3 regions of the Arthrobacter sp. BG5 genome follow, and region 1 is predicted to be linked to each of the others. Evidence: riboswitches for the same ligand, from Rfam matches in the RefSeq annotation. Region 1 holds a riboswitch; each other region holds the start of a gene.
The links. A riboswitch is a leader RNA that binds a small molecule or an ion and turns the genes downstream of it on or off. The one in region 1 is predicted to bind S-adenosylmethionine.
Positions count from the first base shown of each region.

Region 2: another riboswitch for S-adenosylmethionine. It lies ahead of AC1MBE_RS08390 (DUF1737 domain-containing protein); the one in region 1 lies ahead of AC1MBE_RS15130 (bifunctional o-acetylhomoserine/o-acetylserine sulfhydrylase).
Region 3: another riboswitch for S-adenosylmethionine. It lies ahead of AC1MBE_RS03945 (aminotransferase class V-fold PLP-dependent enzyme); the one in region 1 lies ahead of AC1MBE_RS15130 (bifunctional o-acetylhomoserine/o-acetylserine sulfhydrylase).

Region 1 covers NZ_CM155268.1:3,309,031-3,314,208, forward strand. The annotation lists partial or broken gene AC1MBE_RS15115 (histidine phosphatase family protein) at 1-165, opposite strand, end outside; gene AC1MBE_RS15120 (CPBP family intramembrane glutamic endopeptidase) at 246-1,022, shown strand; gene AC1MBE_RS15125 (VOC family protein) at 1,115-1,753, opposite strand; SAM riboswitch class IV at 1,911-2,026, shown strand; gene AC1MBE_RS15130 (bifunctional o-acetylhomoserine/o-acetylserine sulfhydrylase) at 2,090-3,406, shown strand; SAM riboswitch class IV at 3,491-3,606, shown strand; gene metX (homoserine O-acetyltransferase MetX) at 3,618-4,754, shown strand; gene AC1MBE_RS15140 (MFS transporter) at 4,927-5,178, shown strand, end outside.
Region 2 covers NZ_CM155268.1:1,812,910-1,818,087, forward strand. The annotation lists gene AC1MBE_RS08375 (aminodeoxychorismate lyase) at 1-575, shown strand, start outside; gene AC1MBE_RS08380 (glycosyltransferase family 2 protein) at 597-1,331, opposite strand; gene AC1MBE_RS08385 (ATP-grasp domain-containing protein) at 1,318-2,262, opposite strand; SAM riboswitch class IV at 2,664-2,778, shown strand; gene AC1MBE_RS08390 (DUF1737 domain-containing protein) at 2,817-3,113, shown strand; gene AC1MBE_RS08395 (rhodanese-like domain-containing protein) at 3,110-3,526, shown strand; gene AC1MBE_RS08400 (O-succinylhomoserine sulfhydrylase) at 3,527-4,735, shown strand; gene AC1MBE_RS08405 (glutamate--cysteine ligase 2) at 4,747-5,178, opposite strand, start outside.
Region 3 covers NZ_CM155268.1:871,529-876,706, reverse strand. The annotation lists gene AC1MBE_RS03955 (Nramp family divalent metal transporter) at 1-484, opposite strand, end outside; gene AC1MBE_RS03950 (class I SAM-dependent methyltransferase) at 566-1,324, opposite strand; gene AC1MBE_RS03945 (aminotransferase class V-fold PLP-dependent enzyme) at 1,394-2,815, opposite strand; SAM riboswitch class IV at 2,851-2,964, opposite strand; gene hisN (histidinol-phosphatase) at 3,053-3,865, opposite strand; gene rsgA (ribosome small subunit-dependent GTPase A) at 3,946-5,061, opposite strand; gene aroA (3-phosphoshikimate 1-carboxyvinyltransferase) at 5,045-5,178, opposite strand, start outside.

The DNA of each region.
Region 1 (5,178 bases):
GGTAGGGGGAGACGTACACGCACACCCGCTCGCCGTCCAGCTGCCGCCGCAGCTGCTCGCCGGCGGCCGTGGCCTGCTCGATGCCCAGCGGCGTCAGCGGGATCCGGGCACCCGGTTGTAGATCGAGGTGTCGGCGTTGGCGGCGGACTGGCCATGCCGGATCATAAAGATTCTCCCGGGCGCACTCACAGCCCCAGCATAGGCACGTGCAGTCAACTCCCGGCAACGGCAGGCAAGATAGGAACATGTTGGTTCCCTCCCGCCGTCGGCTGCGGCTAGAAGTCTGGATCGTCCTGGGACTGTCGCTCGGGCAGTCGGCGGTGTACTCCGTAGTGCAGCTGCTGGACAAACTGACCCGTGCGCCGCTGGCCCAGGGAACCTCGACGCTGAACCGCTCGCAGAGCAGCCGCGAGTACTTCGACCTCACCTACCAGCTGCTGGACATCATCTTCGCCCTGGTGCCGGTGGTGCTGGTGATTTACTTCCTGACCGAACACCGGCCCGCCGGCCTGGCCGCCGGCACCGGGACGTCGGCGTTCCGGAAGCTGGGCTTCAACTTCGCCCGGCCCGGCAAGGACCTGGCCCAGGGACTGGGCCTCGCCGCCCTGATCGGCATCCCCTCGCTGGGCCTGTACGCGGCCGGACGGGCCCTGGGGATTACGACGGCGATCATCCCCAGCGCGCTGGACTCCTACTGGTGGACCGTTCCGGTGCTGGTCCTTTCCGCGATCCGGCACGGGATCGTGGAGGAGGTCATTGTGGTGGGCTACCTGCTGGACCGGCTCGGCAAGTTCGGCTGGGGGATGCCGTTGGCCATCTTCGCCAGTTCCATGCTGCGCGGCAGCTACCACCTGTACCAGGGCTTCGGGCCCTTTATCGGCAACGCCATCATGGGCGTCATCTTCGCGCTGGTCTACACAAAGACGCGCCGCGTAATGCCGCTGGTGATCGCCCATGCGCTGCTGGACATCGTGGCCTTCGTCGGCTTCAGCCTCTTCGGCAAGGCGATCGGCCTCGGCTAGGCGCACCAGGCCTTAAAAGGATTCGGCCGCCAGCGGTGGGTGGCATCATTGGCACCCGCTGCTGGCGGCCGAAGTTTTTCGTGCAGGAAGCGTCAGATGGTGACGGCTCCGGAATCGGTCTCGAAGGTGACGGACAGGATGCCCGGCGTCCCGTGCGGGGCCAGCCAGTTCACGTCCACATCCTCCAGCGGCTTCTCCACCGGTTCGCCCAGCCATTCGGTGACCCGCTCGGCGGAGCCTGCGATGGTGAGCGCGGACATCTTGACGCCGCTCTCATAGGCGTTGGACGGGTGCAGGGCGGGATCGCCCTCCCACTTGAGCATGTAGGGGACCTGCGGATCCGCGATGAGGCCCAGGATGCCGATCTGCTTCCAGACCAGTTCGCGGCCGTCGGGGAACTTGCGGTTGCCGTTGACGGCCGACCGGCCCAGGCGCTCCTCGAAGGGTGCCAGGTCGTCAACCTCGACGCACCAGCCCATCCAGCCGCCGCCGGCGGCGGAACGGGCCCGGACGGCCTGCCCGAACGGCGCCTTGTCCGAGGCCGGGTGGTCCAGGACCTCCACGACCTCCAGGTACTTGTGCCCGGCAAGCGGAATAATCATGTTGCGGGTCCCGAAACGGGGGTGGACTCCGCCCTTGACGGCTTCGACCCCGAGGGCGGACGCGATACGTTCGGTGGTGGCAGCCAAGCCATCTTGTTCACAGGCGTAAGAGACGTGATCCATGCGCATGCCCTCATCTTGGCACTTTGTGATGGAGCTCTCAGCTTAGGCTGTCCTAACCCTGATGGGATGTCGTTTTCCGGGGCTCCACGGCCGGTCAACGGGCCAAATTCATATTCGTCACAAAGCTATCCAGCCGCCGTCGAGCCTTCCTAAACTGGAGCCAGGTCATGAGTGCCAGCACCAAGCCCCGGCTTGCTGGCCGGCAACCCTCCTTGCGCGGTGGGGTGCCCCGGGTGAAGACCTGGCCCTCCGGCGCCCGCCGGGAGGCAAGCGCGGCGGCAGAACCGTTCCGGTCCTGGGAGGACGGGAAGGGCCTGTGCCCAGTCACTCAGGAGATCCCCAATGTCCAACGCCTGGTCCTTTGAAACCCGCCAGATCCACGCCGGCCAGGAGCCGGATTCCGCTACCGGTGCGCGGTCGCTGCCGATCTACCAGACGACGTCGTTCGTCTTCCCCAGCGCGGAGAGTGCGGCCAACCGCTTCGCGCTCGCCGAACTCGCCCCCATCTACACCCGGATCGGCAACCCCACCCAGGACGCGGTGGAGCAGCGGGTCGCGAGCCTCGAGGGCGGCCTCGGGGCGCTGCTGCTCAGCTCCGGGCAGGCCGCTGAAACCCTGGCGATCCTCAACATCGCCGAGGCCGGGGACCATGTGGTGGCCAGCCCGAGCCTCTATGGCGGGACCTACAACCTGCTGGCCCACACGCTGAAGAAGTTCGGCATCTCGGTGACGTTCGTCGCGGACCCGGACGACCTGGAGCAGTGGCGCGACGCCGTGCGGCCCAACACCAAGCTGTTCTTCGGCGAGGTGGTGTCCAACCCGCGGCAGGACGTGCTGGACATTGAGGGGGTCGCGGACGTGGCGCACCGGGCCGGGGTGCCGCTGATCGTGGACAACACCCTCTCCACCCCGTACCTGATCCGGCCGCTCGAGTGGGGTGCCGACATTGTGGTCCACTCGGCCACCAAATACCTCGGCGGTCACGGCACCGCGATCGCCGGGGTCATCGTCGACTCCGGCAACTTCGACTTCGGCAAGGACCCGGAGCGCTTCCCCGGCTTCAACACCCCCGACCCCACCTACAACGGCCTGGTCTACGCCCGTGACCTCGGGGCGGACGGGGCGCTGGGCGCCAACCTGTCCTTCATCCTCAAGGCCCGGGTCCAGCTGCTGCGCGACCTCGGCTCCGCCGTCTCGCCGTTCAATGCGTTCCTGATCTCCCAGGGCATCGAGACGCTGAGCCTGCGGATGGAACGGCACGTCGCCAACGCCCTCAGGGTCGCTGAATGGCTGGAGGCCAGGGCCGACGTCGAATCCGTCGCCTACGCCGGGTTGCCGTCCAGCCCCTGGTACGAGCGTGGCCGCAAGTACGGGCCGAAGGGAACCGGCGCCGTCGTCTCCTTCAACCTGGCCGGGGGAGCGGAGGCCGGCAAGCGCTTCGTCGACGCCCTCGAACTGCACTCGCACGTGGCGAACATCGGCGACGTGCGGTCCCTCGTCATCCACCCGGCGTCGACCACGCACAGCCAGCTCTCCCCGGAGCAGCAGACGGTGGCCGGCGTCAACCCCGGCCTGGTCCGTCTCTCGGTGGGACTTGAGCACATCGACGACATCATCGCGGACCTCGACGCCGGGTTCCGGGCGGCCAAAAACGCCTGAGGCACGCGGCGCCAGCGGGACCGGGTGTCACACAGCCGTCACAATCTTCGCGCTTGCGCCGCCGGGTTTCGTAGAATCGAGGCAGGTCATGAGTGCCAGCGACAGCCCCGGCTTGCTGGCCGGCAACCCTCCATTTGCGGCGGGGTGCCCCGGGTGAAGACCTGGCCTGCCGGTCAGCTGACGGCGGGCAAGCGCGAAGTTAGGTCCTCACATGACGATTGCCGTCACCCGCACGGGTGTACCGGAATGCAAGCCCTCCACTGTTCCTGATGGGACGGTGCAGTACCTCCCGATCGGTTCCCTGGCCCTTGAATGCGGTGCCACCCTGCCGGAGGTCACCCTCGCCTACGAGACCTGGGGGACGCTGAACGCCGACGCGTCCAACGCCGTGCTGATCGAGCACGCCCTGACCGGAGACACCCATGTCACCCGCGGTGCCGAAGAAGAGCCGGGCTGGTGGGAGCAGCTGGCCGGCCCGGGCGCCCCGGTGGATACGGACAAATACTTTGTGGTGTCGATCAACATCCTCGGCGGCTGCTACGGCTCCACCGGGCCGTCCACCCCGGCGCCGGACGGGCAGCCCTGGGGTTCGCGGTTCCCGCTGGTCACCCTGCGGGACAGCACCGCCGCCGAGGCGCGGCTCGCCGACGCGCTGGGGATCAGCAGCTGGTATGCCGTGATGGGCGGCTCGCTCGGGGGAGCGCGTGCGCTGGAGTGGGCGGTCAGCTACCCGGACCGGGTGCGGCGCTGTGCCGTCATTTCGATAGGCGCCAGCAGCACTGCCGAGCAGATCGCGTTCGCCCAGGCCCAGACCCTGGCGATCCGCCAGGACCCCAACTTCAACGGCGGGGACTACTACGGAGGCCCGGAACCGGACGCCGGCCTGGCCCTGGCGCGCCGGATCGCCCACATCACCTACCGTTCCGCCGCAGAGCTGGACGGCCGTTTTGGCCGGAACGCCCAGGCGGCGGAGGCCCCGCTGGAAGCCGGCTCGCTGGCCGGCCGGGGCCGGTACCAGGTGGAGAGCTACCTGGACCACCAGGGCAACAAGCTGGTCCGCCGGTTCGACGCCAACAGCTACATCGCCATTACCGAGGCGCTGATGAGCCACGACGTCAGCCGCGGCCGGGGAAGCCTGGAGCAGGCTGTTTCGCGGGCCACCGCGGAGTTCTTTGTGGCGGCCGTGGACTCGGACCGGTTGTATTTCCCGGCCCAGTCCCGTGAACTTGCCGGCGCCCTGCCGGGCGAGGTGCCGGTGCACGTCATCGAGGCGCCGATCGGCCATGACGGCTTCCTGACCGAAATCGGGCAGCTCAGCGAGCAGCTCCGGAGCAACTTCTTCGCCTAGCCGGGACCAGCACGTGTGCATTTTTGCAGACGCCCTCTGCGCGATTGGTCGTTGAGCCTTCCGCGCCCGCAGTCCATACTCGTGGAGAATGACGCCGTGTGTCCCAACTCACACACACGTTAGTCAGCCCAATGGTCCACAGGGTGTCGAAGGCGACACCGAAGGAGTTCGCATGAGCACGGAAAACGCCGCCGCAAGGCGCGCAGAGGACACCGACGTCAAGGCGTCAGGTCTCAAGAAAGTAGTGGCAGCCTCGATGGCCGGCACGGTGGTGGAGTGGTATGAATTCTTCCTCTACGCCTCGGCGGCGACGCTGGTGTTTGGCAAGATGTTCTTCCCCAATTCCGGAACGGAACTGGACGGCATTATCGCCGCCTTCCTGACCTACGCGGTGGGCTTCGTTGCCCGCCCCATCGGCGGCATC
Region 2 (5,178 bases), 1.5 Mb from region 1:
GCTGGGTGCAGGCCTCGCCTCCCCCGGCCGCCGGCCGAGTGCAGCGCGAGACCGGAATCGACGTCATCCTGCTGGACCGCGGCTATGACAGCGAGGTGGGCGAACGCGCCCCGTGGCTGCTGCTCGGCGCCAAGACGCTGTCCTACGCGGTGAACATGGCGGCGCTCCGGTATGCCCACCACCAGGGCGCGGACGATGTCATCTTCGCTTCCGCGGACGGCCGGGTCCTGGAAGGTCCGACGTCGACCGTGCTGCTGGCGCACCTGGAATCCACCGACGACGGCGCCGGCGGCGTCCGCACCGTGCGCCGGCTGATCACCCCGCAGTTGGACAGTGGAATCCTCCCCGGAACCTCGCAGGGCGCGCTGTTCACGGCAGCCAAGGCCGCGGGCTGGGAGCTCGGCTACGGTCCGCTGGTTCCCGAGGACCTGTACGACGCCGACGCTGTCTGGCTCATCTCAAGCATCCGGCTCCTCGCACCGGTCAACCACATCGACGGCAAGGAGATCGGCACACCGGAACTGCGGCGCCAGCTCACGGCGGAGCTCAACGCGCTCTTCGCAACTATCGAGTAGGACCGCGGACCATTTCGCGGCTCAGCTCCGGGCCCTTGGGCGATGGAACCGGTCCCCCGTGGTGGTCGCTGAAGTATCGGCGTAGGCAAGGGCACGCGGGGCGAAGGCCACCCGGTAGCCGGCGCGTCGCACCCGCCTGGTCAGTTCAAGGTCTCCGCCCAGCACGTCTTCCCGGAGAGGGCCGATTTCCTCAAGCACGGCCCGGGATACCGCTCTGATGTTGCCGGGGCGGCCTGGCAGGCAGCCGCTCATGGCGAGGGCGTTCCGGAGCAGCCCGGCACCGCGGTTCAAGGAGGATGGTATCCGGCGCCACTCCGGGTGCAACGTGGACGGCCGGGCGCCGCCGCAGACCGCGCCGGTACGCTCGTCCGCGAAGCCTTGGAGCACCCGTTTGACGGTGTTCCGTGAGAGGACCAGGTCCGCATCCATGAACACCACGACCTCGCCGGATGCGTGCCGTAAGCCCAGATTCAGGGCGGCACCCTTGCCCGCGTTGGCCTGGCTGAGCACTTTGATTCGGAGATCGGCCGCGGCCACGCCCTTCATCAGTTCGAACGTGTTGTCGGTCGAGCCGTCGTCGACCAGCACCACTTCGTAACGGTCGTAGCTGGTGAGCTGGATGGAGCGTACACAGCTCTCTATGCGGGCCGCCTCGTTGAAGGCCGGCACAATGATCGACACGGTCGGCCACATGTCCAGCAGGGTGGGCACCCCGCGGCGACGCCGCATGGCCGCGCCGACCTCAGACCAGGGCATTGCTGTGCACCCGTGGGAACTGCCGGAAGGATGCCGGGTTGAACGATGGCAGTGTCAAAGCCCCTAGAACGGCGTCGAGCATTTCCGGGGCGAGCCCGCTGTTCCTGCCGAACCGGGCGGTCACACCGAGCACCACCGGCGTCCCGTCGGCACGCCGCCGGACATCGACGTCAACGGGGCCGGTCAGCCCAAGCGCGCGGACAGCCGCCATGGCCACATTCCCCACGTCCATGGCCTCGCCGGGTTGGACCCGACGGGCGGCCGCCGCGTTTCCTGCTTTCCCCCCGGCCGGTGCAATTTTTTCGATCACGACGACGAACGGGGCGGCCGCGTTCTGCACCGGGGTGCCGAAGACCATCGGGCCGTAAGCGGTTCCCGGGATGAATTCCTGCACGATCCGGCCTTCCGGCAGCCTGTGCCAGTCCACGTCGCTGCCTCCGTCGATGACGGTCACGCCGCTGCCGGCGCAGGAGACCCGGGGCCGGACGACCACCGGTCCGCCCAGCGCTTCCATGGCGGCCTCAGCGCCGGAGAAATCCCGTGGGACCCCGAACCGCGGGACGGCCACACCGGCCGATTGAAGCCGCCACGCGGTAAAGAGCCTGTCGTGGGCGAGCGCCACGGGTCCCGGCTCGCCAATGATGACACGGACGTCCGGGCCGAAGGCGGGCCGGAAGGCCGCCAGCTGCGGCAGCTCCTCACTCACGGTAGGAATGAGAACGTTCACGTCTTCGGCCGCCACCAGCCGGCGGAGCGCCGAGACCAGTTCCGGATCCGAGGCCAGCGGGACGCGGACGGCGGTGATCCCCGACCCCGCCGGCAGTTCGCGGACGTCGGTACCCAGGACGGGTACGCCCCGCGCTCTGAGCTGGGCCGCGACGGCCCGTCCGGCAGATCCGCCCGCGCCGGTGACGAGCACCCGGGGCTTCACAGGCGGTCCGTACCAGTGCCACAGCGAAACGCCGCGGCCGGAAGGGGGACCAGGGAGGCAAAGCGTAAGCCGTGAATCGAGACCATAAAAATCCAGTTCCTTCGTAGACGTGCCGGGTGCCCCAGTGCCGCGCCGGGCAAATTGCTGGTTAATCCATCGGAAATCTGCTGGCACGTCGGTCGTGCCCGTCCCAGTCAAGGCGAGGGTGCCAGGGATATCCCGAGTAGGAACTACCCGAATCTGCCCGGCAGGCACTGCGCCGGATGCTCACGAGTACTGGGGTTGCTGCCAGCGCTACCCGCGCCCATGCCGTGGCTGGAAGCGCCCGCCACGGCGGCCGCGTGACTTAACATGACGACCGCGCCGGTCCCGACGGCACCGGAAGTGCTACGTTTTCGTGGAGTAATGAGACCCGGCGCCAAGCCCTGACTGGCCGGTCGGCAACCCTCCCTTTCGCGGCGGGGTGCCTCAGGTGAATACTCGGCATATCGAGAATTCGAGCTGCAAGCGTGAAAGTAAGGAGATCCGTCGTGCCCGACGCGTCCGCACCCGCTGTGCCCGCCACAGCCCCCGCCCCGTCCTCCGCCGCCCCCGGCCCGGCCGCCGAACAGAGGCTGGCCTACCGCCTGTTCACCGGCCCCGATGACCGCAGCTTCTGCGAACGGGTCTCCGCCGCACTGGCCGAGGGCTATGTCCTGCATGGCAGCCCCTCCGCGACGTTCAACGGCAGCACCGTGATTGTGGCGCAGGCCGTCGTGCTGCCGGCCGCCATCGCGAGCGCGGACGCTGCCGTCGCCAATGCGGTGGATGAGCTGGACGTCGTCGAGTTCGACGGCGAGGGCCACGCATGAGCTACGCCGGAGACCTGAGCCCGGAGGAAGCATGGGCCAGGCTTGAGGCGGGCGCCGTCCTGGTGGACGTCCGCACCGAGGGCGAGTGGGCCCGGATCGGCACCCCGGCCACCCCTTCCGCCGCCGGAAAACGGCAGGAACCCCTGTTCGTCCAGTGGACTCTGGCCGGCGGAGCGCCCAACCCGCAGTTCCTGGAACAGCTGCAGCAGCAGGCGCCGGAGCCGGCCGCAGAGCTCATCTTCCTGTGCCGTTCCGGCGCCCGCTCGGTCGCCGCAGCGAATGCCGCCACGGCCGCGGGCTTCACCGCCTACAACGTTCTCGAGGGCTTCGAAGGCGAACCCGGCCCGGCCGGACATCGGACCGTCAACGGCTGGAAAAACCGCGGCCTGCCCACCAACCCCGGAAAGCACTAAGTGAGCTTTAATCCCGACGCCCAGGGCTGGAGCCCGGACACCCAGGCCGTCCGCGGCGGACTCGACCGCACCGGGTTCCAGGAGACCACCGAACCGATCTTCCTGAACTCAGGCTTCGTCTATGAATCCGCCGCCGCGGCGGAGCGCGCCTTCACCGGCGAGGACGAACGCTTTGTCTATTCCCGCTACGGCAACCCCTCGGTGGCCACCTTCCAGGAGCGGCTCCGGCTGCTGGAGGGAACCGAAGCATGCTTCGCGACGGCGTCGGGCATGTCCGCGGTGTTCACCGCCCTGGGGGCGCTGCTGGGGGCCGGTGACCGGGTGGTCGCCGCCCGCTCGCTCTTCGGATCCTGCTTCGTCATCCTCAACGAGATCCTGCCGCGCTGGGGCGTGGAGACGGTGTTCGTGGACGGCCCCGACCTTGAGCAGTGGCGCTCGGCGCTGGCCGTGCCGACGACGGCCGTGTTCTTCGAGTCGCCGTCGAACCCGATGCAGGAAATCGTGGACATCGCCGCCGTGAGCGGACTGGCGCACGCCGCCGGCGCGACCGTCGTCGTCGACAACGTTTTCGCCACTCCGCTGCTGCAGCGCTGCGGGGAACTCGGCGCGGACGTGATCGTGTATTCCGGCACCAAACACATCGACGGCCAGGGCAGGGTGCTCGGCGGCGCGATCCTGGGCACCAAGGAGTTCATCGAGGGCCCGGTCAAGCAGCTCATGCGCCACACCGGCCCCGCCCTGTCCGCCTTCAACGCCTGGGTGCTGAGCAAGGGCCTGGAGACGATGGCCCTGCGGGTGAACCACTCCTCCGCCTCGGCGCTGCGGCTGGCCGAATGGCTCGAGGCCCAGCCCGCGGTCAGCTGGGTCAAGTACCCGCTGCTGCCGTCCCACCCGCAGCACGAGCTCGCCGCCAGGCAGATGAAGGCCGGCGGCACCGTGCTGACGTTCGAACTTTCACCCTCGCCCGGCCGCTCCGCCAAGGAGGCAGCCTTTGCGCTGCTGGACGCACTGCGGATCATCGATATCTCCAACAACCTCGGTGATTCAAAGTCCCTGATCACCCATCCGGCCACCACGACGCACCGCGCCATGGGACCCGACGGCCGGGCCGCGATCGGGCTAAGCGACGGCGTCGTCCGGCTGTCGGTGGGCCTGGAAGACGCCGAGGACCTGATCCGCGACCTCGGGCAGGCACTCAAGCAGGTTTAGCGCCGGCGCAGCTAGTCCCGGCGCACCGGCGACAGCACGGGGGCCGGGTCCGACGCCGGCCCGGCGTCCGCGCCGTGCGTCGTGACCCGCACGGCGTGGGCGACGACGGCGGCCAGGCCGGCGCCGTCGGCGGGCGTGTCCATCCCGGGCGCGCAGAGCGCCTGGCGCTGCAGCTGCGACCCGGTGCCGTTCGCCAGGACCCTGTCCACGCCGCGGCGCGCCAGTTCCAGCTCGCCCTGCTCCGCCAGGACGGGGGCCACGAAGTCCACCAGCGCATGCACCACCTCGGCGGCAGGAGCGGGCCGGAAGCTGCCGAAGTCCAGCAGCTCGCCGCGCAGCCCGCAGTTGCTGGCCTGCCAGGCGGCCATCTTCAGCAGCACGGTCGGTACCGGGGCCGGGTCGACGCCGTCGCGCCACTCCCGGCTGGCGGACTCCACCAGCGC
Region 3 (5,178 bases), 1.3 Mb from region 1:
TCCGGCTCTGCACGGCGAGCAGTGCCATGGAAATGCCGCCGACGATCACGGCGCCGAGGGGCAGCGGGAGGCCGAACAACAGGTACAGCGCGACGGCGCCGCCCACCACCTCGGCGAGGTCGGTGGCTGCCGCCACGATTTCGGCCTGGACCCAGAACGCGCGGCGCCACACCGGCCGGAGCCGTTCGCCGAGGATCTCGGGAAGGCTCTTGCCGGTGACGATGCCGAGTTTGGCGGACTGGTACTGGACCAGCACCGCCATCACGTTCGCCGCGACGAGGACCCAGACCAGCAGGTAGCCGTACTGCGCGCCGGCCGTGAGGTTGGCGGCGACGTTGCCGGGATCCACGTAGGCGATGGCGGCCACGAACGCCGGGCCGAGCAGGCCGAGCAGGGCACGGCGGCGGCCCCGGACCCTGCGGGCGGGCGGCGGCCCCGCGGGCCGGGGTTCGTGTCCGGTGACGTCCAGCACTGCGGCTCCCATGAAGTTCCAGGGTGCCTACACAGGAAAGTTAGGCACACCGAAATAATAGGCGCGGCGTACGCTCAGTGCAATGCGGGAACCTCAGACCTTGGCGGCGCGCCAGCTCTGCGTCAGGTAGGGGAGCGGCAGGACCTCGCCGGGAGTGTGCCCGAGGTGCTCGTGCAGGTACCAGTCGAGGTTGCCGAGCACCTTGGCGCGGGTCACCTCAGCTGCCCGCAGGTAGTAGCTGCGGGACTTGGCCAGTTCCATGATGTCCTGGCTGGTGACGGGGTCCTCCCAGCGGGTGAGGTGGCTTTCCAGCCCGGTGAATTCCGGTCCCAGCGGCGGTCTGAAGTCCGGCTTGTGGACGTCCCCGGCGTGCATGATGCGCGAGAGCCGGTGCACCCAGGGGACCGAGGTGTCCAGTTGGTTCCAGATCAGGCCGAGGATGCCGTGCGGGCGGAGGATCCGGGCAGCCTCGGTGCTGGCCAGCAGGGGATCGCACCAGTGCCAGGCCTGGGCCACCGTGACCAGGTCGAACGCCCCGGACGCCAGGCCGGTATGTTCGGCGGTGCCCTCGACGGCGGTGACGTCCGGCAACGCGCGGCGCAGCTGTCCCAGCATGTCCGGGGACGGATCCACGGCCACGGTCTTCAGCCCCCGTTCGACCAGGAGCGCCGTGAACTTGCCCGTGCCGGCGCCGAGGTCGGCGGCGTCCCGGGCCCCGGCGGGGATCAGCCAGTCGGCCGAGTCCGCGGGGTAGCCCGGCCGGACCCGGTCGTAGTGCTCGCCGCCGTCCAGGAAGCTCTGCCCGAGCTCCTGCCGCCGGTGGTGGTGGAGTTTGGGGCCGCCGCGTGCCACGTGCGATCTCCTTCGGCAGCAATAGGTAAGTACCCTCCGAATTTACCGCACGCGGCCGGAGGCGGGCCCCTAGTCGAGGGTGCAGGGGGCGGCGCCGGCGGTGCCAGGGGTGTTCGGGGCCCAGTGCGGGTAGCTGCGCGTGTCGTTGGCCGGCACCCAGCGGCCGGCGTCCACCACGTAGTCCCAGCCAAGGCCGCCCCGCCGCAGCTCCTGCAGCCCGGCAAGCAGCCGCTGGGCGTCCTCGAGCCGGGACCCGAGGCCGAAGCTGGCGCGCAGCGACCCGGCCGGCAGGCCCAGCCGCTTCAGCAGCGGATGGGCGCAGAACCGGCCGTCGCGCAGGCCGATGCCGTGTTCAGCGGAGAGGTAGGCGGCGACCAGGCCGGCGTCGTACCCGGCGACCGAGAAGTTCACGACGCCGATCGTCCCGGGCCCTTCCCCGCGGGTGGTGTCCTCGAAGATGTGGTGCACGCTTACGCCGTCGATCCGCTGCAGTCCCTCCACCAGGAAGGAGCGGATGGCGTCCTCGTGGGCGTGCCACTGCTGTTCGTCAAGCGCCTCGATGACCTGGCTGGCGCGGGCCAGCGCGGCGGCGCCGAGGACGTTGGGGGAGCCGCCCTCGTGGCGGGCGGGACCGGTGGTCCAGCTGACGGTGTCGAGCCGCGCGTCCCGCACGGCGCCGCCCCCGGCCAGGTGCGGGGTGCCGGCGTCGAGCCAGTCCGGCCGGCCCACCAGCACACCGGCGCCGAATGGGGCGTAGAGCTTGTGGCCGGAGAAGGCGAGGTAGTCGACGTCGTCCGCGGCGATGTTGATGCGGCGGTGCGGGGCCAGTTGGGCGGCGTCCACGGCGATCCGGGCGCCGAATTCGTGCGCCAGGGCGGCCAGCTCACGGATCGGCAGGATTTCGCCGGTGACGTTGGATGCGCCGGTGACGGCCAGCAGGCTCACGTCGCCGTGGGCGAGTTCCGCCCGGAGCCGTGCCAGGGTGCCGGCCAGGGTGGGCGCCGCGACGACGCTGCGGTGCGGGACGTTCTGCCAGGGCAGCAGGTTGGCGTGGTGCTCGATGTCGAGGTAAACCACCTCGCCGGTGTGCTGGCCGCCGGCAACGGGCAGGCAGCCGGCCAGCAGGTTCAGCGAATCAGTGGTGTTCCGGGTGAAGATCACCGAGTCGTCCGGGCGTCCGCCGACGAACCCGCGGACGATGTTCCGGGCGTTTTCGTACACCGAGGTGCTGAGCTGGGAGGCATAGCCGGCGCCGCGGTGCACGCTGGCGTAGTAGGGCAGGATCTCGTTGAGATAGGCGGACACCACGGACAGCGCCGGGGCAGAGGCGCCGTAGTCGAGGTTGGCGTAGCGGACCTGGCCGCCCTGGATCAGCGGGGCCTGGATCTCGGCGCCGGACACGGCGGACAGCGGCCGGCGGGCGGCGTCGAAGCGTGCCTCGGAAAGGGGCGCGCCGGTCGCGGGGTGGGTGGGGATGGTGGCAGTCGTCATGGGACCTCGCTCGAAAAGGACCCCGCGCACAGGGGGATCCGCGCTTGCCGGGTCCGCTCCGGACCGGCCAGGTCGTCACCCGGGGCACCCCGCCGCGAATGGAGGGTTGCCGGCCAGCAAACCGGGGTTTAGCGCTGGCACTCGTGACCTGTTTCGAGCCTAGGACATGGTCCGGCGCATGGAAAAGGGAGGGAGGAATATGAAGCGTTGTGTTACGGCCTGCCGTGGGCGGGCCGGCTAGAGCAGGTCGTCCAGCCCGGGGTTGAGGCGCTTGAGGACCTCCGAGTGCAGGATGGAGTTGGTGGCCAGGGCGTTGCCGCCGAAAGGGCCGTCCTCACCCTCGAGTGAGGTGAAGCGGCCGCCGGCTTCCGTCACGATCGGGACCAGCGCCGCCATGTCGTAGAGGTTGAGTTCGGGTTCGCAGGCGATGTCCACGGCGCCTTCGGCCACCAGGCAGTAGGACCAGAAGTCGCCGTAGGCGCGGGTGCGCCAGACCTCCTCGGTGAGGCCGAGGAACTCGTCGAGGTTGCCGCGCTGCTTCCAGCCGCCCAGGCTCGAGTAGGACAGCGAGGCGTCGGCCAGCCGGGAGACGTTCGAGACTTTCAGCCGGCTGGCGGCGGCCAGCGAGCGGCCCGTGTAGGCGCCGGCGCCCTTGGCGGCCCACCAGCGTTTTCCAAGGGCGGGGGCGCTGACGACGCCGACCACGGGCTCGCCTTCATCGACGAGGGCGATCAGGGTGGCCCAGACGGGAACGCCGCGGACAAAGTTCTTGGTGCCGTCGATCGGGTCGATGATCCAGCGGCGGGAGCCGTGGCCGGAGCTGCCGAACTCCTCGCCGAGGACGGCGTCGCGGGGGCGGGAGCGGGACAGCTGCCCCCGGATGGCTTCCTCGGCGGCCTTGTCGGCGTCGGTGACGGGAGTGAGGTCCGGCTTCGTCTCGATCCGAAGGTCGAGCGCCTTGAAGCGGTTCATGGTCTGGGAATCTACGGAATCTGCCAGTACATGGGCAAGGCGCAGGTCATCGTTGTAGCTCGAAGCGGGTTGACTCATGCCTCCAAACTACCGCCAAAACGCGCCGCAGGCCGGGAGGCCACGTCGCCGCTGCCAGGAGACCCGCTCGGGAGGCGCTGCTAGGAGACGCTGCCGAGTTCCTTGGTGTCCTGCGCTTCCAGCCGCGGATCGGTGCCGAGCAGCCGGCGCAGCGAGGCGAGCCGGGCCGGGCCGGACGGGCCGGCGTGGCCGCCCTGCACCCAGGCGTCCACCCCGCAGTTGACGGCGGAGGCATCGTGCTTGCAGCCCCGCTCGCAGTCCTCGGTGCCGGGCGCCAGGTCCGGGAAGGAGCGGAGGATCCGGTCCGGGTCCACATGGGCCAGGCCGAAGGAGCGGATGCCGGGGGTGTCGATGATCCAGCTGCCGGCGGGCGCATCGTTGACCTTGAGCGCCAGCGCGGAGGACGAGGTGTGGCGGCCGCGGCCGGTGACGGCGTTGACGCCGCCGGTGGCACGTTCGGCGCCGGTAAGCGCGTTCACCATGGTGGATTTGCCGACGCCGGAGTGGCCCAGCATGACGGTGACTTTTCCGTCGAGGTAGGCGCGCAGTTGCGAGACGGCGGTCTTGTCCAGCCGGGCGGACAGGCCGTCATCGGAGCGGGCGTCGATGCCGGAAGCTGCCGAATCCGCCGTCTTGGAGATGATCACCGGGAAGTCGAGGTGCCGGTAGTTGTCGAGCAGTTCGGCGGGATCCTTGACGTCCGCCTTGGTGACCAGCAGCAGCGGCTCGATCCCGGCGTCGTAGGCGGCCACCAGGGCGCGGTCGATGAACCCGGTGCGCGGTTCCGGGTTCGCTGCGGCCACGACGACGACCAGCTGGTCGGCGTTGGCGACGACGGCGCGTTCGATCGGGTCCGTGTCGTCCGCGCTGCGGCGCAGCAGGGTGCGGCGGTCCTGGATCTTGACCAGCCGCGCCAGCGTGTCCGGCTCGCCGCTGACGTCCCCGACGAGGGAGACGAAGTCCCCGGCAACGACGGGATTGCGGCGCAGTTCGCGGGCGCGGGCCGCGATGATCTTGCGTTCCGTGCCGGTGCCTTCGCCGACGACGGCGGTGTAGCGTCCGCGGTCAACCGTGATGATGCGCCCGGTGACGGCGTCGTCATGGCTGGGCCGGTCCTTGGTGCGGGGCCGGGTGCCTTTTTTGTTGGGCCGGATCCGGACGTCGGACTCGTCCCAGGAGTCAGTGCTGCGGGCCACCGGCGGCGTCCTTCCCGGCGGAGGCACCCTGTGCCAGCATGGCGTCCCAGAGCCGGGGGAAATCGGGCATGGTCTTGGCCGTGGTGGCAATGTCCTCGACCTCCACCCCGGGCACGG